2 regions of the Exiguobacterium sp. s152 genome follow, and region 1 is predicted to be linked to the other one. Evidence: riboswitches for the same ligand, from Rfam matches in the RefSeq annotation. Region 1 holds a riboswitch; the other holds the start of a gene.
The links. A riboswitch is a leader RNA that binds a small molecule or an ion and turns the genes downstream of it on or off. The one in region 1 is predicted to bind S-adenosylmethionine.
Positions count from the first base shown of each region.

Region 2: it holds a riboswitch for S-adenosylmethionine, as region 1 does, so the genes downstream of both, metK (methionine adenosyltransferase) here and KNP72_RS08525 (Na+/H+ antiporter NhaC family protein) in region 1, are expected to answer to the same signal.

Region 1 covers NZ_JACSLX010000004.1:20,761-32,818, reverse strand. The annotation lists gene KNP72_RS08580 (PAS domain-containing sensor histidine kinase) at 1-448, opposite strand, end outside; gene KNP72_RS08575 (restriction endonuclease) at 583-1,068, shown strand; gene KNP72_RS08570 (LURP-one-related family protein) at 1,285-1,764, shown strand; gene KNP72_RS08565 (DUF1836 domain-containing protein) at 1,833-2,456, opposite strand; gene KNP72_RS08560 (diacylglycerol/polyprenol kinase family protein) at 2,606-3,256, shown strand; gene murB (UDP-N-acetylmuramate dehydrogenase) at 3,412-4,332, shown strand; gene ald (alanine dehydrogenase) at 4,426-5,556, opposite strand; gene KNP72_RS08545 (PucR family transcriptional regulator) at 5,686-6,909, opposite strand; gene KNP72_RS08540 (divergent PAP2 family protein) at 7,011-7,436, opposite strand; gene trhO (oxygen-dependent tRNA uridine(34) hydroxylase TrhO) at 7,553-8,494, opposite strand; gene KNP72_RS08530 (TVP38/TMEM64 family protein) at 8,719-9,363, shown strand; gene KNP72_RS08525 (Na+/H+ antiporter NhaC family protein) at 9,391-10,692, opposite strand; SAM riboswitch class I at 10,745-10,840, opposite strand; gene KNP72_RS08520 (GGDEF domain-containing protein) at 10,937-12,058, opposite strand, start outside.
Region 2 covers NZ_JACSLX010000001.1:396,739-408,796, forward strand. The annotation lists gene mnmL (TIGR01212 family radical SAM protein) at 1-16, shown strand, start outside; gene mnmM (tRNA 5-(aminomethyl)-2-thiouridylate-methyltransferase MnmM) at 1-542, shown strand, start outside; gene KNP72_RS02050 (alpha/beta fold hydrolase) at 575-1,291, opposite strand; gene KNP72_RS02055 (GNAT family N-acetyltransferase) at 1,381-1,851, opposite strand; gene KNP72_RS02060 (hypothetical protein) at 2,016-2,513, shown strand; gene metK (methionine adenosyltransferase) at 2,552-3,760, opposite strand; SAM riboswitch class I at 3,893-4,012, opposite strand; gene pckA (phosphoenolpyruvate carboxykinase (ATP)) at 4,328-5,899, shown strand; gene KNP72_RS02075 (alpha/beta hydrolase family protein) at 5,935-6,690, opposite strand; gene ytkD (RNA deprotection pyrophosphohydrolase) at 6,671-7,144, opposite strand; gene KNP72_RS02085 (glucose-6-phosphate isomerase) at 7,243-8,595, opposite strand; gene KNP72_RS02090 (iron-containing alcohol dehydrogenase) at 8,702-9,865, opposite strand; gene KNP72_RS02095 (Gfo/Idh/MocA family protein) at 9,934-10,932, opposite strand; gene yugI (S1 domain-containing post-transcriptional regulator GSP13) at 11,027-11,419, opposite strand; gene KNP72_RS02105 (lysine N(6)-hydroxylase/L-ornithine N(5)-oxygenase family protein) at 11,614-12,058, opposite strand, start outside.

The sequences.
Region 1 (12,058 bases):
GTACTTCATGCGGCTCGTAACCGAACAGCTCGGTCGCCCCTTTATTGAAGCGATTGATTAACAGATTTGCATCGGTCATAACCATCGCCATGTCGAGTTCGGTGTGCATCATCGCTTCGAACGCGTTATGTTGGACCGTCACGCGCGTATCGAGCGGGAGAGGTTCAATCGATAAGATATAGACGTCACCGTTCGGGATAGCGTGGATGCGGATTGTCGGCATCTCGTACGTCCAAGGCAAGCCTTGCTCCATTCGTCTCGATAGCTCCATCGTAATCGGTGATTGGTTGACCATATGAAAGATGTTTGTTCTCGTTTGTAAGTCTTCAGGGAATTGCTCTAAAAATGGCCGGTTCGCTTGGACGATTGTCCCGTCCGTCATGATTAACGCTACACCGTAAGGCAAGGCGTGCAGTAATTCGTTTTGGAGATGTCCTCGGTTCTCCATTAACGATGATCCCTCCTTCTGTATGTCACACGGGTACATCTTCAATACATTCGACAGCTCCCCCTTTGTTTTCCTGCCTCCAAACGGTAAAGTGAAGACAAGAACAGATAGAGAGGACGATAGATGTGAAGGGAATGGGGCTCAGCTTGTTGATCGCCATCGGATTATGGTGGGGAGATGCGCCGATATGGAGTATCGTCGCGTGTTTAGGAATCGGCCTGCTCTGGCTCATCTGGCGCATGCGTCTGTCGACGATTCACCGCATCGATCGGATGGACGGTCGTGAATTTGAATTGTTTTTAGAAGAAGTGTTCACCGCACTCGGTTACACGGTGACGGTGACGCCGGCGTCGCGTGACTTCGGGGCGGACCTGCTCCTTGAAGCGGAGGACGGATGGTCAATCGCGGTCCAAGCGAAACGTTATGAAAAAGCGGTCGGGCTTGAGGCAGTCCAACAAGTCGCAGCCTCCGTTCCATACTATGGGGTGAACGAAGGTTGGGTCGTGACGAACTCCTCTTATACCGATAGTGCATACGAATTGGCGGAGCCAAATCAAGTTCGTTTGATTGCAAGAACGGAGCTCGAAGAGATGTTGAAACAGGCCGGTTTCAAGCGATAATATCAGGCGTGTTCACAAGTTTGACAGAATGGCGGATTGTGTCGAAGAAAAAGGGGTTGTCTTTTTCACGAATAGGTGCAATAATCATCTTCGTCATATGAAATATGTAGTCGCTGAAACGAGAAAACGCGACGCACAGTACCAATTTGGGGTTTCATAGAAATACCAACCAAACACACACAAATCAACGGTTGGAACGTATTAGGAGGAAAAGCGGTGCGCAAATTAATTTATGTAAAAGGTTGCGTCTTTACGCAAGGCGAAGCGACCATTTATGACGAGACAAATGATGCGATCGGATCTGTTCACCGCGACGCGGAGGGCAGTGTTCAAGTGCACAACTTGTCAGGCCGTCAAATCGCTCACGGGAAGTATATCCCGAACTGTCAGAAGTGGGTCGTCATGAACCACGACGGACAAGCGATCGGTCAGTTGAAGGACAAATTCTCGTTATTCGGGAAAAAGTGTGAGTACAACGTCTACGAACGCGGTCTCTATACGATTCAATACGATGTCGAGCGTTACAAGTTCAGCGTTCGAGACAAAGCAGGTAAGCTTGTGGCGGAACTCCGCAAACAAGACGATGATTGCTTCTGCCTGACGAAAGAGGCCGACCAACTCTCGATGTTCGAGTTGTTGTCTGTCCTTAAAACGTTGACAGTCAAATCACGGATGCCAATCGCGGTATCGGTGTAACCAATATGACGAACACCAGTCACTGCGACTGGTGTTTTTTTCTAAAAAAAAGCCTCATTCGACGAAAATCAAATGAAGCGGTTCAAATAGTGTTTTGCCTCGATCTCGAGTGTCGTCACGCGATGGGCGTATAGACAGAGTTTGAGGACGTGCAAGATGTTCGGGTGGGTGACCCCCATCTTTTCAATCGAGCGCTTCGCACGCGTGTCGAGGAGCTCGATCGGGCTCGTCGACTTGGCGTACTCGGCATAGAGACGATAAAAGTCAATGGGCGAGATGAGGTCGTCCTCGTCGCGGTCAGGATTGTTGAAGATGAGTGCGAGGAGAGAACTCGTCTCTTCAAGTGAGAACAAGTGCTTCAAATCATCCAGCAAATAAATGATAGCCGCTTGTTGGAGCGAGTATTTCTTTCCGACCCGGGGGACCCCGATGATTTTGCGGACTTCTCGCTTCGTCCAGTTTTGAATCGTGGTCGCGGATAAATGCTCTCCGGTCAACGTGTTCGCCAAAGCGACGATTTGATTGATTGACAGTCCGTTCTTTTCAATATGAAACAAGTGGATTTTGCGAAGCTCTTTCGGGAAATGCTCGCGCACGTCCTCGGGAAAGAGCGAGATGGCCCGGTCAACGTCGCCAACCCGCATATAGTGAAGGCAATCAGCCAAAGTTTGAATCGAAATTGCGTCGCGCATACAGGCATCCTTTCTATAGCCGCCTTCGTTCGTTGGCTATACAGTCATTTGACCTCATTCTACCAAATGTTTGAAAAGGAAGCTAGGCTATCGCTCGATTAAGGTATAATGAAAACGTACAAAAAAATGTAGATAAAGGTGGTTCATCGATGAATGAATGGGTCAGTTCCATCCTGTCCATCGTCATTGTCCTGGTGTTTCTCGTCGGTCTTGAACAGATTGGCAAACGCCTCGGCTGGACGGATGAGACAATTCGTAAAAGTGTACATATCGCGGTCGGCCATTGGTCGCTGCTTGCAGTTTGGTTAATGGAAACTTGGTACGTCGCCGCCGTGCCGCTCGTCTTTTTCACGTTCGCGAACGCGTTCCTTCTTTATAAGAGTCCGTCACCGGTTCATCAGACGGAACGTAAATCGCTCGGCACCGTCTATTATCCGATCGCCTTGCTTGTCATCCTGTTCTTCTTCTTTGAATCAGAGCCGCTCGCCTTTTTGGCAGGATCGCTCGTCTTGGCTTGGGGCGATGGCCTGGCCGCGCTCATTGGTCGGAAGTACGGGACAGTGACCTATGATTTATACGGACAGAAGCGCTCGTTCCAAGGTAGCATGGCCATGTTCCTCAGCTCGTATGCCGTCCTCTTTTTATTATTTTTGTGGGATGATATTCCACTTTGGCAAGTGGTAACATATGGATTCATTATTTCAATCGTTGCCACACTCACAGAAGCAATTTCGTATCGAGATTGGGATAACTTTACAATTCCTATCGTCGTGGCCGTTGCTACATCATTATTGTTATAAATCAATTCCTTCATTGTAAAGAAAACGTTGCTTGTCACCCCTGTCAAAGATTTGTATACTGTGTTTCGTACTGAAATCATTCAGTGACGTGCCTGCCTCTCTCTTGACGAACCGAGGCATGCTTTAAAATTGAACGTAAAGGATTGAGGCAACGCATGAGCTTTTTAAATCAACTACTCACTATCATTCCGGCCGATCGCGTGAAGCAAGATGAGCCGCTGTCGGCACACACGTATACAAAATTAGGTGGGCAGGCCGATTATTTCGTGGCCCCGCACACGTATGAAGAAGTTCAAGCCGTGCTTGAGCTCGCCCATCGCGAGAGCGTCCCAGTCATGATTCTCGGGTTCGGGTCGAACTTGATTGTCCGTGACGGAGGCCTTCGTGGCATCGTCTTAAACTTGAACGAACTGAAAACGATTCGTCGAGACGGGAATCAACTGATCGCCCAAGCCGGTGCGGCCATCATCGACGTCTCACGTCAAGCGTTGACCGAAGAGTTATCTGGCTTAGAATTCGCCTGTGGCATCCCGGGAACGGTCGGTGGCGCGGTGTATATGAACGCAGGCGCCTACGGTGGAGAAACGAAAGACGTCATCACGAGTGCGGTCGTGTTGTCGCCTGAAGGGCAGCTCATGACACTTACGAAAGACGAGCTCGATCTCGACTACCGGACGAGCCGGATTTCGAAAGACGGGTTGATTGTGCTCGAAGCGACGTTTGAACTCGAGCCGCTCGGCTATGAAGCGATCAAAGACGTCATGGACGACTTGACGTACAAGCGCGAGTCGAAGCAACCGCTCGAGTATCCATCATGCGGTAGCGTCTTCAAACGACCACCGGGCTACTTCGCCGGCAAATTGATTCAAGACTGTGGCCTGCAAGGGAAGCGGATCGGTGGAGCGGAAGTCTCACTCAAACATGCCGGATTCATCGTCAATATCGATGAAGCGACAGCGACTGAGTACATCTCGCTCATCCGTCACGTCCAGGCGACGGTAAAGGAGAAGTTCGAGATTGAGCTTGAACCAGAAGTGAAAATCATCGGTGAGGACATCGCCGTCGAGAACGCATAAGCATGAAAACGCTCGAACCGATTGGTTCGAGCGTTTTTGAATGGGACGAGGACAACAAAAAAGCCGCCAGCAACAATGCCGACGGCTTTACGTTTACGCTTGTAGTTGCTTCGTGATGGCTTCGACTGGAGCGACAAACGTGTAGCCGAGGTCGCGGGCGACGGCTTCATACGTGACCGTCCCGTCGATGACGTTCAATCCTTTAAGCAAGGCTGCGTTCTCGCGGAGTGCTGGGAAAATCCCTTTTTGTGCGCACTCGACGATATACGGCATCGTCGCGTTCGTCAAACCGAGTGTCGACGTGCGTGGGACGGCACCTGGCATGTTGGCGACGGCATAGTGTTGAACCCCGTAACGCTCGTACGTCGGCGCGTCATGCGTCGTGATATGGTCGATGGTTTCGCAGATTCCGCCTTGGTCGATGGCGACATCAACGATGACCGAACCGGGTGACATCTGTTGGACCATTTCTTTCGTGACGAGCTTCGGTGCTTTCGCGCCTGGAATGAGGACGGCACCGATGACAAGGTCACTTTCAGCGACTTGTTTGGCGATGTTATAGCTGTTTGAGATGAGTGTGTTGATTGTGTTGCCGAACTGATCATCGATTTGGCGCAGGCGAGCCGGGCTGATATCCATAATCGTGACGTTGGCACCAAGACCAATCGCGATGCGGGCGGCATTCATCCCGACGACACCGCCCCCGATGACGGTGACGTTCGCACGTGGTACGCCTGGCAGGCCAGACAAGAGAATCCCTTTTCCACCGTGCGGTTTTTCAAGGATTTGGGCGCCGATTTGAGCAGCCATCCGTCCGGCCACTTCGCTCATCGGTGTGAGGAGCGGCAATGTGCGGTCGATCTCGACCGTCTCATAGGCGATAGCCGTCACACCAGAATCGACGAGTGCTTTCGTGAGTTCTGGTTCGGCCGCCAAATGCAAGTAAGTGAAGAGGGTCAAGTCAGGACGGAAATAACGATATTCCGATGGTTGCGGTTCCTTTACTTTCAACGCCAATTCCACGTTTACCCAAACGTCTGCGGCTGTGTCGACGATGGTTGCCCCCGCATCGACATACTCCATATTTGTGAAGCCGCTACCGACGCCCGCTTCCGTCTCGACGAGGACCTCGTGTCCAAGTTCAGTTAATACGGCTGCACCCATTGGCGTCAAGGCGACGCGGTTTTCGTTGTTTTTAATCTCTTTCAATACCCCGATTTTCATGTAAAGTTCCCCTTTCTCTACTGACACAATTTGTTCACACCTTTAGTATAGACCCATCCGAAAACGCTGTCTTTAGCATGGATTCTAAAAGTGATAACGCCCACTTTGTGAAAAAACACAAAGTAGGCGTCAATCGTCTTGGCGGTATTGACCGGCCTTAATGGCGAGATAAACGGCGGCCCGTTCAGGGAGCGAGACTTGTGTGATGTTCGTCAGTTCTTCAATCCGCCGAATCCGGTAGAGCACGGTGTTCGGATGGATGTGAAGATGAGCGGCGACACGCTTGACGTTCCCATCAAAATAGAAATACCATTCGAGCGTCGTGACGAGCTCGGTATGATGCGTGACGTCATACGCCTGTAGGCGCTCGATGGTCGGATGCGTCTCGAGACGAAGCCCGATGCGTCGGGCCAAATCGGGAACGAGCTGATAAATTCCGATCTGTTCGAACGTGCGCGATGTCGCAAGCTCATACGGGAACTTTCGGCGAAGCGACGTAACGCGTCGTGCTTCTTCCATCGCCGCATAGAGCATATCGCTCTCAAAAAAGCGTCGACTGATGCCAAGACGCGGCTCCGCTTCAATGAACTTGTCTCGGAGCTGACTTTCAAAACGGTCAGCCCACTGTAAGAGCGCCGCTTCTTCCTCGGCCAAGTCCGATTTCATATAATGCCAGACGAGTAGTTGCTGGCCATCGATAGCGTGCAGGACGACTTCAATCGCTTGCTGGGTCGCTAATACATAAAACAGTCGTTCCGCCAGTTGTGGGGTGACCGGCTGGGCACATTCAATTACGGTGAGGCGGCTGGCGACGGCAATCGGTGCGAGCTCATTCAAGCGGTCGCGGTGGGGTGGCGATAAGACGGGAGTGGCCAGCACTTCTAAAAAGAAGCGTTCCAATTCGGCATCGATGCGCCGCTCGTGCATCGCGATGGTCATCAGTAGCTTTTTGGCGATGTTCGCTCCTTCTTGTAGGACGGTGAGTTCTTGTTCCGAGAACGGCGTCGTTCGGGCCAGGCTCCAAATGTAACCGAGCACGTCACCTTGTTGTTTGATGACGACGGCTGCTCGTTCGCCTAGTCCGACAGCCATTCGAGCAGGGATGACGACCGGTTCGTCACGGTCAATCACTTCTTGAAGAATCCCGCTTTCCCATAAGTCCTCGATGACCGCCTCCGGGACACGGCGGCCGATAATCGTCGCGATACGTGCCGGATCGGTCGAGTCGGGATGGGTGCTATAGGCCAGTAACTGATGGTGTCGGTTTTCAATCGTGATGGGGGCCCGAATCGCTTGTCCGATTGCTTCGGCGAGCGTATCGAGCGACTCATAAGATTTCTGCAAAAAAGGCATGTCGATTCCTCCTCTCTTTCACTATACCGTCTCTGTTGTGAAAGTTCACAAAAAGATGGTGAGTTTTTAGAAGGAGGAACGACATGCCTGCATCATTCACATTAAATTGGGAAAAACAGTCCGACCACGAGACCGAGCAAGGCACCGACGATGACTTGGAACGGGGTATGACCGACCAGTTCATTTAAGATGGGCGTCTCGTGCTTGATTCCTTTGAAGTAGTCGTTTAACAAGCGGGCCTGGAATCCGACCGCCTGACGCACACCGGTCGCATCGTACATGACGATTGTCGCAAAAATCAAGGCGAGCGCGAACATGCTGGAATCGAGCCCTTCGATTCGACCGATGACGGTCGCTAAGGCGACGACGGTCGAAGAGTGGGAACTTGGCATCCCACCCGAGGCAAACATGATTTCTAATTCAAAATCTCGTGTTTTAATGAGTTCGGTTACGAGCTTAGCTGCTTGTGCGATGAACCAAGCGAGCAAGGCGGCGAGTAAAGGTTCGTTAAAGAGCAATCGATTCACTTCCTGTCTGACAATGGTATCTACACTATACCCGATTCTGTCATCGGCTAGACGTAAAGTTTCTGTCAAAAAAGCACCCCGAGCATAGGCTCGAAGTGCTTTCTGGTCGATTTTTGTTACCCGACGACGCCTTCAGTCTCCTGAAGTTTGTCCGCGATATTCTCGATGATATAGCGGTTGCGTGGATGCTCCTGGCACTCTTTCGAGCATGAACGCATTTGTTTTGGTTCACACTCTTCACAACAGAAGTGTTGGGCATTACACACCGGGTTGGCACAATTAACGTAGCGGACCGTCTTCGTTCCGCAGTGCATGCACTCCGAAACAACGGACGGGTTGACCGTGTTGACCGGGACGTTGATGCGCTCGTCAAAGACGTAAAGCTCACCTTCCCAGTCCTCGCCTTTCGTGGCTTCGTCTTTGCCGTACATGGCGACGCCGCCTTTAAGGTGGAAAATGTTGTCGTGACCTTGGTCACGCATATATGCGGTAAATTTCTCGCAACGGACGCCTCCGGTACAGTACGTGAGTAACGTTTTCCCTTCGTAGAGGTCCTTGTTCTCTTCGAGCCAATCTGGCATGTAACGAGAAGCCTCTACATCGATTTTGATCGCGTTTTTAAAGTGACCAAGATCGTACTCGTAGTTGTTACGAACGTCGAGGATGACGACATCGTCGCGATTCATCATCTCTTTCCATTCTGCCGGTTCGAGGTATGCACCGTGCTGTTTAGGCACGTCGAACTCACCATCAAAGCGCCACGTCACAAGCTCTTTCTTATGACGGACAAAAATTTTCGAGAACGCATGCTCTTCGACTTCATCGATTTTGAACTCGATGTCGCTGAATAGCGGGTTCGCTTTCAAGTCGTTCATGTATTGCTCGGTCTGTTCCCAAGTCCCAGAGCACGTCCCGTTGATTCCTTCGGAAGAAATCAAGATGCGTCCTTTGATGCCGAGATCCTTGCAATACTTGAGGTGCTCTTGTGTGAGCGTTTCTGGGTCTTCGATATTGACGTACTTATAGTACAGCAAGACCCGCATTGGTTTTGTTTCCATGTGTGTTACTCCCCTGTGTTCAGTTTTTTGCAGGAAAACGAACGTTGGGTTGTGTCGTTCGACGAACGGACTTGCCTGCAACCACAAGTCCATATTATATGATAGATATCACAGCGGAATTTCGCAAATACTTTTTATTTTTTTACGGCGGTGGGCAGGGGGATGCGTCTTCCTGAGCGAAATCGGGTAAAAAGGAATAACGAAAGTTGAAGGTGGAAACTGACATGCTGACATCACTCCAACAATATATTTTAAACTTGATTGAATGGCTACAAGGACTTCCAGGCGGACCTTGGGCAGGACTTGGGGCACCGTTCCTGGAGGCGATCTTTCCATTTCTCCCACTCGTCCTCATCATCTCGGCGAACGCAGCGACATATGGATTTTTGCTTGGGACGTTACTGTCTTGGATCGGGAGTTTGCTCGGAACAATTCTTGTGTTTGTAGCTGTTCGCTACGTGTTCCGAAAGCCGATGACGCGGTGGCTCGAGAGACATAAGCAAGGCGTCTATTGGCTCGAACGCATCAAGCACATGAGTCCGGTCTCACTCGGGTTTCTGTACTCGCTCCCGTTTATTCCGGTCAGCTTGATCACATACTTACTCGCGCTCATTCAAATGCCGCTCCGTACGTTCATCATGGCGGCCGGGTTCGGCAAGTTGCTCGTCGTCTTGATTTTCTCTGTCATTGGCGACCAGTGGGAAGAGTTTATCCAAAGCCCGTTCCGATTATCGATGCTCGTCTTATTACTGATTGTCCTATGGGCCATCAGCCGTGGACTCGAAGAACTGCTTAAACGGCGTGCCTTCAGAAAACGGAACGAGCAGCTGAAACGTGAACTTGAAGCGAAACGACAAACGACCTTGTGAAGCGACTGCTTCACAAGGTCGTTTTCGTTAAGCGCGTTTTTTGAAACGCGGGAAGTTGAAGGCGATGGCCAATCCTCCGCAAATGAACAACAAGAACGGATAGAACATATACGGAACGAGCGCCGGTGACGCTGTGTTCGTCAGTTCGGCCGCAATGAGAAGCTGTGCCCCATAAGGCAACAGACCTTGGACCCCACACGAGAAGATATCGAGTACACTCGCTGACTTTTTACGTTCGATGTCATAATCGTCGGCGATGTTCGCGGCGAGCGGACCAGCCACGAGAATCGAAATCGTGTTGTTCGCCGTCGCGACGTTTGTCGCACTGACGAGCCCGGCGATGCTCCACTCCGCGCCGGCCCGTCTTTTAATTCGGGACGTGAGCGCGTCACGCAAGTACGTGAGTCCGCCGTTATGCGAGATGAGTCCGACGAGCCCACCCATGAGCAATGTCAGGAGTGAAATCTCGGCCATGCCCATCATGCCGTCCGCCATGGCGGTGACGCATGTGGTGACGGCTAGACTGCCGTCCAACAGACCGATGATGCCGGTCAGGGCGATGCCGCCGAGCAAGACGAGGATGACGTTCATTCCCGTCAAGGCGAGCACGATGACCGCAAGGTACGGAATCAGCTTATACCATTCAAACGCTGCCGGCTCGATGGTCGATTCACCGCTCGATAAGACGGCGAGCAAAATCGTTGTGATGACGGCTGCCGGCAAGACGATCCAAAAGTTAGTCCGGAACTTGTCGCGCATGTTCGTCCGTTGGGTGCGGACGGCTGCAATCGTCGTGTCCGAAATGAACGACAAGTTATCACCGAACATGGCACCGCCAACGACGGCCGCTGCTGCGATGGCGATATTGACGCCGCTCTCCTCATGGATGCCGAGGGCAATCGGCGCCAGTGCGGCAATCGTCCCGGTCGATGTGCCCATCGCCATTGAGATGAAGGCCGCGATGACGAACAGGCCGCTCAAGAGGAGCGAAGGCGGTAATAACGTCAATGCCGCATTGACGGTCGCATCAATCGCCCCGATTGCTTCGGCGACGCTTGAAAACGCGCCGGCGAGCAAGAAGATGAACACCATGATCAAGATGCTTGGGTTGCCGGCGCCTTGGGCGACACGTTCGACCGTCTGGGTGACGCTTCCTTTCGTCATCATCGCCGCGACGATGACGGCAATCAAGGCCGCAATCAAGACGGGAAATTTATAAAAATCGTCATAGTAGATGCCTGCCCCGATAAAGAAGACGAGGAAGACGAGTAAGGGCAAGAGCGCCCATTTGTTAGCTGTTGGTTGTTCCAATCGATTCACCTCATTCATAAAAATAAAAAGAGAGCCTTCTGAAAAAAGGCTCTCTCTACAAGAAACACTTTTTTCATCTTTCGAGCAGACCGCTCGCTGGATTTGGCACAGGTTACCCGCTGCCGAGACGTCATCGGGCCAGTCCCTCAGTCTCTCTTGATAAAAAAGTTGTGATATTTAGTTATAAGACACGTTCCCTAACGTACCTGTTTCAAATCTGCTTGTCAATAGCAACCCCCCACGCGATGCACGTGGGGGCGAGTCAGGACGTCAAAAAATTGTAATGGGCGACGCGGTTGCGTCCTGCGTACTTCCCGCCGACGTAAAGCGCTCGGTCGGCGTTGCGAATCGTATCGTCTAGTCGTTTGTCACCGAACGCTTGAATCGTATCGACGCCGATTGAGGCGGTCACTGGGATATCGATTCCGTCAACGTGGAATGGTTTGGTTTCGATTTGTTGACGGATGCGCTCGGCAATCTCGACGGCGGCTTCGACATCGCATCGGTTCAAAAGCAAGATGAACTCCTCGCCGCCATAACGGGCTGCGAAATCATCGGTGCGGAGCACTTGGCGGATGCGGCGACCAAACTCTTGGAGCACGCTGTCTCCGACTTGATGACCGTGCGTGTCGTTGATTTTTTTGAAGAAGTCGATATCGAGCATTGCGACGGAAATCGGGTACATCGAGCCGTCCGAGATTTGTTGAATCCCGTATTCATAAAAAGCCCGTGCATTGGCAAGCAACGTCAAGCTGTCCGTCCGGCTCTCGGTATAGAGGCGGTCGCGTTCATGACAACGACTGATCGTTCGATTGAACGATTTGAGCAGTTTGACAATCTCACGTTGAATGATGGGCGGATAGCCATAGACGTGCTCGCCGGTCATGACGAGCCACGTGCGGATGCCTTCGATTTCCTCGGAACGGACCGAGATGAAGCTATGATAGTCTTCATCGAACTCGTTCGATAACGGGGCGTCCCATTCAAAGCGCATCTCATACTCGACCGAGGCTTCGTTCGGATAGGTTGCATCGAGTAAATCAAAGACGACGTGGCGATCGATCGGCTGGCGCGTCTTTAAATCAAAGTAAAGTGTGCGATCGAACAGTTTGAACTCGACGAACCCTTCGTCGTACTCGTTGAGTCGTTCACATTGACTGAGGAACACCTCAATCGCTTGCGCCTCGCTTTGTGACAACGACACGGCTTCTTTTGCCTCATCATATTGTTCAATCAACGATTTGAAGGCGTCTTGCCGACCTTTCTGGATGATGAGCCGCTTAATAAAGAAGGTGAGTGCGGCGGCGATACTGCTGACGACAAGCAAGTTCGTCTCACGGAAGAGCGAGGCTGCTAAAATGAAGACGAGACTGACGATATACGT
Region 2 (12,058 bases), on a different contig from region 1:
AATACCTACTTCGTGAACATGTCACGCCCGGTGCCATTGCCATCGATATGACGGCCGGCAACGGGCACGATACATTGTTTTTAGCCGAACTCGTCGAGGAGACGGGACACGTTTATGCGTTCGACGTTCAAGCAGCAGCGGTCGAGGCGACACGCACTCGTATCGAGGAAGCAGCATTGACGGACCGCGTCACTGTTATCCACGACAGCCACGACACGGTCCAAAAAATTGTGGCGGACGAGACACGTCCGATCACGGCGGCCGTGTTCAATCTCGGTTATTTACCAGGGAGCGACAAGACGGTCACGACGTCTGGCAATACGACCATCGACGCCCTCGAGCAACTGCTCGACGTCATGGCCGTCGGCGGCGTCATCGTCGTCGTCATCTACCATGGCCATGAGAGCGGCAAAGTCGAGCGCGACGAGGTGCTCGCCTACGTTGAGGCGCTCGATCAAAAGCGGGCCGGTGTCCTCCGCTACGGTTTCATCAATCAAATCAATCATCCCCCGTTCATCGTGGCGATTGAAAAACGAGCATAAAAAAACAGGCGACTCATGCGAGTCGCCTGTTTTCATTCTCGAATCAATTCATAAAACGTGATGAGCGTCTCCGCGAACTTCGTATTCAATCGTTCATAGCCGAAGTGCGGGAACCCTTCAAGCCGGCGGATATACACTTGGTCGCCGCCGATTTTCCGGCAGACGTTGAGTGTCAATTTCACATCGGCGAAACGGTCGTCCGGTGCATAGAAACAAGCGAGCGGCAAACGCGGCAAATGTTTCTTCTCTTCTTGATGTTCGACGATTTCTTCTTCGATCTCCCGGTATTGACCGTACGTGATCTCCCCAAAGCGCGACGATTCTTCCCCGCCACCCATGAACGTCATCATGCCGAGCGGGAGATCGGGACGGAAACGGTCGACCGCACTGGCGACGACTTGTTTCAGTCCGCCGATTTGGCGGGACGGATGCCAGTCGAACAGCGGTGAGATGTACGTCAGACTGCCGAGCGGCACGTCATATTCCTGGAGCAAGCGGTTCGTCAACAACGCCCCGAGACTGAACGCGATGACGTGAATCGGCAGCTTGTACTGACTCGCCTCGCGCAACGTGTTCTTGATTAACAATTTATGGTCTTCCGCCGTCAAACCGACCGTCTGGCCGGTCACGACGAGGACTTCATACTCGTCCCGCAACCGTCCTAAAAACGCCTCACTCAAACGCGACGTGAACTGGAGCGGATACACGATCACGATGACCCCTTTTCGTGATTCTTCGTCATAAGCCATACTGTCACCTCATTTTGTTATCACATATCTTTATACTAACAAAAAACATCAGCCGAGACTGATGTTTGGTTGAAAATCCGTCTAGGGTCTTAGCGCGGGTCGTACCGTAAATGAATCAGTTCCATCGGTTGATCGTATACTTCTTCTTGGATTCGATTCAGTTCGATGAACGCCTCATGACTCAAAAAAGCGATGGCTTGCTCGTTCGAGCTTTCGACGTACAGCTCGATCGGTTGGACTTTCCGTTCCCGTAGATGCGACAACAGTGCCGTCCCTAGGCCTTGGCGGTGATGAGCCGGATGAAGATAGAGACGGAGTACTTCCCATGTGTCCCCGCGGTCGATGGCGTGATAGAAGCCGATGACGTCGCCTTCGGCCTCACCGACAATGAACAACTGCTCTTTCGCTTCCTCGCTTGAACTGATGGCGCGGACGATCTCTTCTTGTTGATAGGCGCGTTCCATTACTTTCGAACGAACCTCGTCTCGTTCACTGACCGTCGCGAGCGCAATGTCGCGGATGGTGGCGGCATCTTCTGGCACGGCTTCTCGAATCTTCATAACGGCATCCCCCTTTTGGCCAATCTAGTAGTAACATTCCCCATCGGCAAAAAAATATCCTGCCCGTTCATTACTTTTTGATGTCGAAATGAAGGAAAACGTTATTTTCCATTTTGTGTCGGGTATAAGAGTATCAATGCCAACTTACAAAAAGGAGTGTTACCATGGAACCGAAACTACAACACGATCCACAAGTCGAGCAAGCCAATCATCCGAACCGTCAGTTTGAACAAACGAACACAGGAGGTCCAAAAATCACAGTCGTGACTGGGATGCTCCTCGGCGCCCTCGTCGGCGGCCTACTCGCCTTACTTAGTACGTCAAACCGTGAGAACACGAAACAATCGTTCTCGAGCGCGAAGTCATCGGTCGGCGGTCTCGTCGATACGGTCAAGCAAGACCCGGCCGGAACGGCGTCACAAGTCATCGGTCAAGTGAAAGCAGCGAGCGAGGTCATTCAAGACGTCGCGACCGACGTGCAAAACGTCTATGAAAAAGTCGCCGGTGAAGTCGACACGGTCAAACAAGACGTGAACAAAGTCGTCGGGACGGCGCAAGAAGCGAAATCGGATTTACAATCGATCGGCGAGAAAGTCGTCGAAGCGAAAGATACAGCACTTGGCAAAGAGAACTCAACAACTGAAGACAAGCCGCAAGCCTAAAAAAACGACCTTTCGAGTGAAAGGTCGTTTTTCTATGCTTATGCGAAACGTTTCGCGCCTTCTTCGAGCACTGCCGCTTTGTCCGTTTGCTCCCATGGGAGTTCAACGTCTGTACGACCGAAGTGGCCGTAAGCTGCTGTCTGCTTGTAGATTGGGCGACGAAGGTCGAGCATCTTGATGATGCCGGCCGGACGGAGGTCGAAGTTCTCACGAATGAGTTCGACGAGCTCAGTCTCGCTCAATTTGCCTGTGCCGAACGTATCAACCGCGATCGATACCGGGTGAGCAACACCGATTGCGTAAGCAAGTTGAACTTCTGCTTTGTCAGCAAGTCCCGCTGCAACGAGGTTTTTCGCCACGTAACGAGCTGCATACGCTGCTGAACGGTCAACTTTGGTAGGATCTTTACCTGAGAACGCGCCGCCGCCGTGACGAGCGTATCCACCGTACGTATCGACGATGATTTTGCGTCCTGTGAGGCCTGCATCCCCTTGTGGTCCACCGATTACGAAGCGGCCAGTCGGGTTGATGAAGTATTTCGTGTCCGCATCGATGAGTTCAGCCGGGATGACTACATCGATGACGTGCTCTTTCAAATCAGCTTGGATTTGCTCGAGCGTGATGTCTTCCGCGTGTTGTGTCGAGATGACGATTGTGTCGATGCGAACTGGGTTGTTCGCTTCGTCGTATTCGACTGTCACTTGTGTCTTACCGTCTGGGCGAAGGTAAGCGAGCGTGCCGTTCTTACGAACTTCTGCCAAACGACGTGACAATTTGTGAGCGAGTGAAATCGGGAGCGGCATGAGTTCCGGCGTCTCTTTTGTTGCGTAACCGAACATGAGACCTTGGTCACCAGCACCGATCGCATCGATTTCTTCTTCAGTCATTTGTCCTTCACGAGCTTCGAGCGCTTGGTCAACACCTTGCGCGATGTCTACCGATTGCTCATCGATCGATGTGAGGACAGCACAAGTCTCTGCATCGAAACCATATTTCGCACGTGTGTAGCCGATCTCACGAACAGTTTCACGAACAACTTTCGGGATATCCACGTAAGTTGATGTTGTGATTTCACCTGCTACGAGCACGAGACCTGTTGTGACAGACGTCTCAGCCGCAACGCGGGCGTTTGGATCTTCAGCTAAAATTGCATCCAAAATCGCATCTGAGATTTGGTCACAAATTTTATCCGGATGTCCTTCCGTGACGGACTCCGAAGTGAAAAGTCGACGGTTCAAGTTTGCCATTTCGAAAAACCTCCTATAATAAAGGGTGATGTGTGGACGGTACTCGTTCCCCTTACGCGTTGCTTTGGGACGGTAATGAAAAAAACCTCTCGCCATGTTCAAATGGGAAAGGTTGAATCGTTCTTCCTTACCCTCTTATCGTTCGAAGCTTACGCTTCGCTTCAGGATAGCACCTTTTCCGAATAACAATGAAAACTCGGACGGTTGCTGGGCTTCGTAGGGCCTTGTTCCCTCCACCGCTCAGAATAAGAGTATCCGTTACGAAGACCATCATATAAATGACACCCCGTTCTGTCAAGCGTATCGACCGAATTCGTCAAACTTTTCACAAACGGTCAAATAGTTATGTTTGTGAAATATCAAACATTTTTTTGTCCGTTTTGGTTTTTGTACTATGACCTGGTACAGAATATGTTAGAATGACAATGTAAGAAAGCGCTTACTTTAAAGGGTAAAAAATGCTTGTTTTTGATTAGTATGTCACATATAATAAAAACGTCATACTGATTAAACGCGGAAGTATGCGGATTTCATCCACATCTATTTAGGGGAAAGGTGGGATTCAGGATGGCGACAACGCTCCTGAAAATCGAAGAATTAATTAATGGTGCCGACATGAAGCGGAACTTGACGGTTCCAGAACTGGTGGAAGAAGCCATTCGCAACGGTGAGGGCGTACTGACGAAAGACGGGGCTTTATCGGTCAGTACCGGGAAATTCACAGGACGGTCACCGAAAGACAAATTCGTCGTGCAAGATGAAGTCAGCAATCATTTAGTAGACTGGGGTCCAGTCAACCAACCGATCGCGGAAGAGAAGTTCACCGCGCTACTCGACAAAGTGTTGACGCACCTCGAAACGATAGACAAGCTCTATTATCTCGAGGCGTCTGCGGGGGCAGACGAGCACTATACGCTCCCGGTCCGTGCCATCACGGAATACGCGTGGCACAATTTGTTCGCCAAACAGTTGTTCTTGCGTGAATGGCCGACGAAAGGTGCCTTCGAGCCATTCACGGTCATCTATGCACCGAGTTATAAGGCCGACCCAATCATCGACGGGACGAACTCCGAAACGTTCATTCTCGTCTCATTCGCCAAGCGGACCATTCTGATCGGGGGAACAGAATACGGCGGCGAGATTAAAAAATCGATTTTCTCGGTCATGAACTTCCTGTTGCCGGAACAACATGTGTTATCGATGCACTGCTCGGCGAACGTATCGGACGCCGGCGAGACGGCCCTTTTCTTCGGTCTATCGGGAACTGGGAAGACGACACTGTCGGCCGACCCGGAACGCCATTTGATCGGGGATGACGAGCACGGTTGGTCACCCGACGGCGTCTTCAATATCGAGGGCGGTTGCTACGCGAAGACGATCAATTTGTCGCGCGAGAACGAGCCGGAAATCTACGATGCCATCCGTTTCGGCTCATTGATTGAGAACGTCGTCTTAGACGAGAACCGGGCACCGGATTATAAGAATATCTCGCTCACCGAGAACACACGGGCCGCCTATCCGATTCAATTCATCGATAACGCGATGCTTCCGTCACGGGCCGGTCATCCGAACACGATCGTCTTCTTGACGGCCGATGCATACGGGGTATTGCCTCCAATCAGCAAATTGACGAAAGAGCAGGCGATGTACCACTTCTTGTCAGGGTATACGTCAAAACTCGCCGGCACGGAGCGCGGCGTCACTGAACCACAGGCGACGTTCTCGACCTGCTTCGGGTCACCGTTCCTGCCGCTCGCACCGGAACGCTATGCGGACATGCTCGGTACGCTGATTGAGAAGCACGACGTCGACGTCTATCTCGTCAACACGGGTTGGACCGGCGGCGCGTACGGAGAAGGATCACGGATAAAGCTCGCCTATACACGGGCGATGGTGAACGCGGCGGTCAACGGCAAATTGCGTGACGTCGAGACGACGCGCCACGACATTTTCAATGTCGAGATTCCACGCCACATTGACGGCGTGCCAGACGACGTGCTCAATCCGCGGGACACATGGAAAGACGGAGCGCGCTACGATGCCGAAGCAACGGCGCTCGCCCGGAAGTTCCAGGACAATTTCAAACGATTCACGAAAGCGAGTGAGGCGGTCGTTGCGGCCGGACCAATCATCGTATAACGAAAAATGAGACGATTGCCGATTCGGCAGTCGTCTCATTTTTTTGAGTTGGCGAGCATCCATTCCATCGCCGCATCGGTCGTCTTCCATTTTTCCCAAAACGGGAGTTGATGGGCGAACGGGACGACCCAAAGTTCGGCCCGCTCCCCCATCCGTTCCGCTACCGCCGTCGCATGGCGGAGTCGGACTTGTTCATCATCGGTGCCGTGAATCAACAACGTCGGTGCATCCCATTCCTTGTAGAGCGGCGAGCGCTCGACATAAGCGGCACGGGCCGCTTCCGGGTCGCCCCCGGTCATACGGCGCAACATCTTCCGCATCGAACGCTGTTCTTCATACGTCCACTCGAGATTGGTCACACCCGCCCATGACGTGACGGACGTGAGCGGTCGTTCCGCGGCGAGCGACAACGCCATCATGCCCCCGCGCGAGAAACCAAGGGCATGAATGAACGTATCCGTTCGACGGACGCGATCGTAGAGAGACAGGACGTCCTCTAGATCGGCGCCGCCGAAGTCCTCTTTCCCGCTCCCTCCATGGTTACCCCGGTAAACGGGCGCCACGACGTGAAAACCTTTGGCAGCGAACTGCATCAACCGGGGCAAACGCACATCCCCGATGCGTCCTGTTCCGCCGCGCAGATAGAACAGGACATGTCCGTTCGGCCGTTTCGGTGTGATCGTATAGGCGACGACGTCCTCACCGTCACGCGTCGCATACCAGCCACGATGGACCGGATAACCGGCGTACGGCGGCAGGACCTCGACCTTGTCAAACCAATTGTTTTTCATAGAGCACCTTCATCGTTTCCGGGAGCACCCGGTCTTTCATCATGAAGCTGTACCGATTGTTCCGGAGCAGATTCGTCGGCAATTCCTTCATAAGGACGGCCCCATCGGTCTCGTCGACCGCCGGATGATCGTCGAAACGTTCGATTTCGGCGAAATAAATATTTTTAATGACCGTGTCGCCACGCCCAAGCACGCGATATTGGCCGAGATAATGGAGCGTCTTCACGACACCGCCCGTCTCTTCATACACTTCCCGAATCGCGGCGTCATCCTCGTGTTCGCCGGGTTCGACTTTCCCACCCGGAAACTCGAGCCCGCGCTGCTTGTGCTTCGTCAGCACCCATTGATTTTCAAAGCGAGCGACGACCCAGACGTGGAGCGGTGTATCCGAAAATGGATAGTGCGCAAAGCTCAACTCGACTTTATTGTGATAGTAGTCCGTGAATGTCAACATAGTCCATCCCTTTCTTTCCCCTGTCTACTCTCACTTTACCTTGTCTTCCACTAGTTTCAAACAAAAAAATAGGCCCGCCGGAGCGGACCTACTCAAAATTATTGGTTCAAGCGCTTTTCAAGCTCAGCTTTTTGCTCTTCGTAACCTGGTTTTCCAAGCAACGCGAACATGTTCGCTTTATACGCTTCAACGCCTGGTTGGTTGAACGGATTCACTCCGAGGATGTATCCGCTCATCGCGCATGCCTTCTCGAAGAAGTAGAACAAGTAACCGAGGTGGTACGGCGTCATCTCTGGCAATTCGACGACGAGGTTCGGGACTTCTCCGTCCGTGTGGGCGAGGAGTGTTCCTTCAGCTGCCTTGTCGTTGACGAATTGAATCGTCTCACCAGCGAGGAAGTTCAAGCCATCGAGGTCTTGTGAATCTTCCGGCACGTTCATCGCGTGACGGACGTTCGTGACACGGATAACCGTCTCGAACAAGTCACGACGACCTTCCTGAATGTATTGTCCCATCGAGTGGAGATCCGTCGAGAAGTCGACTGCCGCCGGGAAAATCCCTTTGTTGTCTTTCCCTTCTGACTCGCCATAAAGCTGTTTCCACCACTCCGATACGTAATGCAAGGCTGGTTCGTAGTTGACGAGCAACTCGATCGACTTGCCTTTCGCATATAAAGCGTTACGGACGACCGCGTACTGATACGCTTCGTTGTCCGCCAAGTTCGGAGACGAGTAAGCCGTTTGGGCATCGCGTGCACCTTCCATGAGGGCGTCGATGTCGATGCCTGCTGCCGCGATCGGAAGGAGTCCGACCGGTGTGAGCACCGAGAAGCGACCTCCTACGTCATCTGGAATCACGAACGTCTCGTAGCCTTCTGCATCCGCGAGCGTCTTCAAGGCGCCACGGGCACGGTCTGTCGTCGCATAAATACGTTCACGTGCGCCATCTTGACCATACTTGTCTTCCATGAACTGTTTGAGGACACGGAACGCGATGGCCGGTTCAGTCGTCGTTCCCGATTTCGAGATGACGTTGACTGAGACGTCCTTGCCTTCGAGCACTTGGAGCAACTCCGTCAAGTATGTCGACGAGATGTTGTGGCCGGCGAAGAAGACTTGTGGTGCGTTGCGTTCTTCCTTAGATAACACGTTGAAGAATGAATGTTGGAGCATCTCGATTGCCGCGCGTGCGCCGAGGTATGATCCACCGATTCCGACGACGACGAGGACGTCCGAATTTTCACGGATTCGTTCCGCAGCCGCTTTGATGCGAGCAAACTCATCCGTATCGTAGTTTGTTGGAAGGTCGACCCACCCAAGGAAATCGCTACCTGCCCCACTGCGGTCATGAATGACCGAATGCATTGCTTTCACGGTTTCTTGCAATTGATCGACTTCATGTTCCCCGACGAAAGACAGGGCGTTTGAATAATCGAAACGTACTGTTGACATGTCATTTCCTCCTTTAAATCGCTCATTGAAGAGCCATACATGACCCATCATAAACGGAAACGTCTGATTCGTTCAATCATTATTGCAAAATAGGCATGAAATCGCCTTATTTGCTCAGTTCAAGAATCGCTGCGACGTCTTCACGTTCGAGCGTACGGAAGCGACCGAATGCGCCTCGTTTCATCGCCGAGTTGAGGATGGCGTCAAATGTCGATTCATCGATGTCATAGTCACGGAGTGAGCTTGGTGCACCGAGCTCATCGAAGAAGGCGCGGACAGCTGCAATCGTCCGTTTCGCCGTCTCAAGATCGTTACCGGCCGGTTCAACGTTGAACACTTCCGTCCCGAGGCGTGCAAATCGAGCGGCGTTGTCTTCTTCAAGCACATGCTCCATCCAGCGCGGGAACAAGATTGCGAGTCCGCCTGCGTGTGGGATGTCATGGACAGCCGAGACCGCATGCTCGATGTTGTGTGACGCCCAGTCGCCCGAGGCGCCCATTTGGAGCACTCCGTTCAAGGCGATCGTTCCGGCGAACAAGATGATGGCGCGCAAGTCGACGTTCTCCAAGTCATTGACGAGTTTCGGTGCCGATTCGACGACCGCTTTCAACACGCCTTCCGTCATACGCTCTTGGACCGGCGCATGGTTCGGGTGGAAGTATTGCTCGAAACAATGACTCATCATATCGACGATGCCGTAAATCGTTTGATCTTTCGGTACCGATACCGTATAACGCGGATCGAGAATCGAGAACGTCGGATAGACAAGCGGGTGGCCCCAACCGTACTTCTCTTGCGTCTCCCAGTTCGTGATGACCGAGCCCGAGTTCATTTCAGAGCCAGTCGCTGCGAGCGTGAGCACCGTACCGAACGGGACCGCTTCTGTCGGGATGTGGTCGCGAAGCACGATATCCCAAGCGTCGCCTTCATACGGGATGGCCGCCGAGATGAGTTTCGTACAATCGATGACCGAACCACCGCCGACCGCGAGCAACGCGTCGATGTTCTCTTCGCGTGCTTGTTTGACCGCGCGACGTACCGTCTCGATGCGCGGGTTCGGCTCGACGCCTGAGAAGTCGACGTAGTCGATCGCAGCATTGTTTAACTCGGCCACGACTTCTTCGTACGTGCCGTTCTTTTTGATGCTCCCGCCTCCATAGACGAGCATCACTTTCTTGGCGTCAAGCGCCTGTAACTCGCTCGCGAGTTTTTCGATTTGATGAGTCCCGAAAATAAGTTTCGTCGGGTTTTTGTATTCAAAGTTGTGCATAATTCATCCTCCTTCGAAAATATGTAACACCTACACTATATACCCTGTTTTTTGTGATTGAAAAGCAATCAGGTCTGAGCGTAGATGCGGTCGATGATTGTATGGAGCGTCACCGCCTGTTCCGCTTGCTGGTACGACGGCTCCTGACGACACGCCTCGAGAAACGTGTGAATCTGTCTCGCATACGGGTCTTCGAGCGCGAGGTGAGCCGGTGTCTTATCGAACAACGCCCCGTGCTCTTCCGTATGGATGACGAGTGGGAACAGCGACGCGCCACCGTTCGTCCCACGCAGTTCGACCCGCATCGTGTCCGCCGCGTCGACGTTGGCCATGAAACTCGCGTCTAAGAACAAGGATGCCCCATTATCGAACGTGACCATCGCCCGCGCCGTGTCTTCGACCGAAAACGCGTCCGCGTCCCAATCGCCCATCAGCCCGACACCAGGTCGTGTTCCGAGATATTGACCGACGTGACCGACCACATCGACCGGCTTCGGATAATCCATCAAATAGAGGGCAAGGTCGAGCATATGCACCCCGATATCGAGCAGTGCGCCGCCTCCCTGCAACTCTTTATTCGTGAACACGCCCCATCCCGGGATGCCACGGCGCCGAAGGGCGAGCGCGGTCGCGGCATAGATGTGTCCGAGTTCACCCGCCTCGATCATCCTCTTCAATAGTTGGGTATCCGACCGATGCCGGTAATGGAAGCCATAATGAAGGGTTCGCTCAGCTCGTCTGGCCGCCTCTAGCATCTCGTTCGCCTCGTAAGCCGAGATGGCCGGCGGTTTCTCGCAGAGGACGTGACAGCCGGCCTCGAGTGCGGCAATGACTTGTTGTTTATGTAAGGCGTTCGGTGTACAGATGCTGACCGCATCGAGTGTCTCTTCGGCGAGCATCTCCTCGACCGTCTCGTACACCCGTTCGATTCCGAACTGCTTCGCCACCGCCTCTCCGCGTTCGCGTGTCCGATTCATAACGGCGACGACGTCTGCGCCTGCTGCGATGTATTGCGGGATATGGGCGGTTTTGGCAATCCCGCCCGTACCGATGATTCCGATTTTCATGGTCCTCACTCCTTTTCTGTACTGTTCGTGAACGAGTGGGACATTTCCTGTACAAAAAAAAGACGACCTGCACAGGGCAGGTCGTCTCAATCACTTACTTTCTGAAGTTCGTGTTTTTGATCCAGTCTTCGAGCTTGTCCTTGAGGACAGTGAAGCCTGGTGCTTCTTCTTGCTTGAAGTTTGAAGCTTCGTTGCGGCGTGGTGCGCCACGACGAGCTGGCTTAACCGACTTCTCGCGTTTTGGAGCTTCTTGTGTCGCTTTCATTGAAAGCTTGATTTTCTTAGATGCTTCATCAACATCAAGAATTTTCACTTCAACTTCTTGACCGACTTGAACGTACTCGTTCACGTCTTTCACGTAGTCATGTGAGATTTCAGAGATGTGGACAAGACCTTGAGTCTCGTCGTCGAGTGCGACGAACGCACCGAAAGGTTGGATTCCTGTTACTTTACCTTTTAAAACTTGATCTTTTTCGTATTTTGCCATTACAAACACTCCTATGCTAAATTCATCAACTTACTATAACATACTTTTTTCGATAAAGTGTACAAATTAGTAAAAAAGATTATTTGGGATTGTTTTTGTGTTTCAAAGTCGACGGGTCGGGTAAATACAAATCAAGCAAGACTTCAAGTATTCCCCCCTGATTCCGCTAGGCTAAGGCCTAGCCCTTTTTTTGTTCAAAAACTTGTAAACGGTTGCTGCGCGGCCACATCAAACACCGTTTCCCCCATCATTTCATTTAACATGATCGCGTTTCGATACACTGCCATCCCCAAGTTCGTCGCCGCCGGACCGTGCGAATGTTCTAAATTCGTATGGGTAAATAAACCTCCCGCCAACGTCGTCTTCGTTGCAATCTGATAGCGACTATTGACGCGCCACTGCTGCTCCGCTTCCCATTCAATCTCGAATCGTTCGACCCACGTCGGGATGCGCGGTCGATAGCCGGTCGCCGCCACGACCGCATCATATTCACCCGTGAACGATTGTCCCGTATATTGTTGCGTCCCTTCGACAGTATAAACGATTTCGTGTGCGATGTGCTCGATTTCAATCTGCGTGTACAGGTTCGTCGCTTGCTCACTTCCGTCCGCAGTCCGATGATACAACAGTCCATAAATC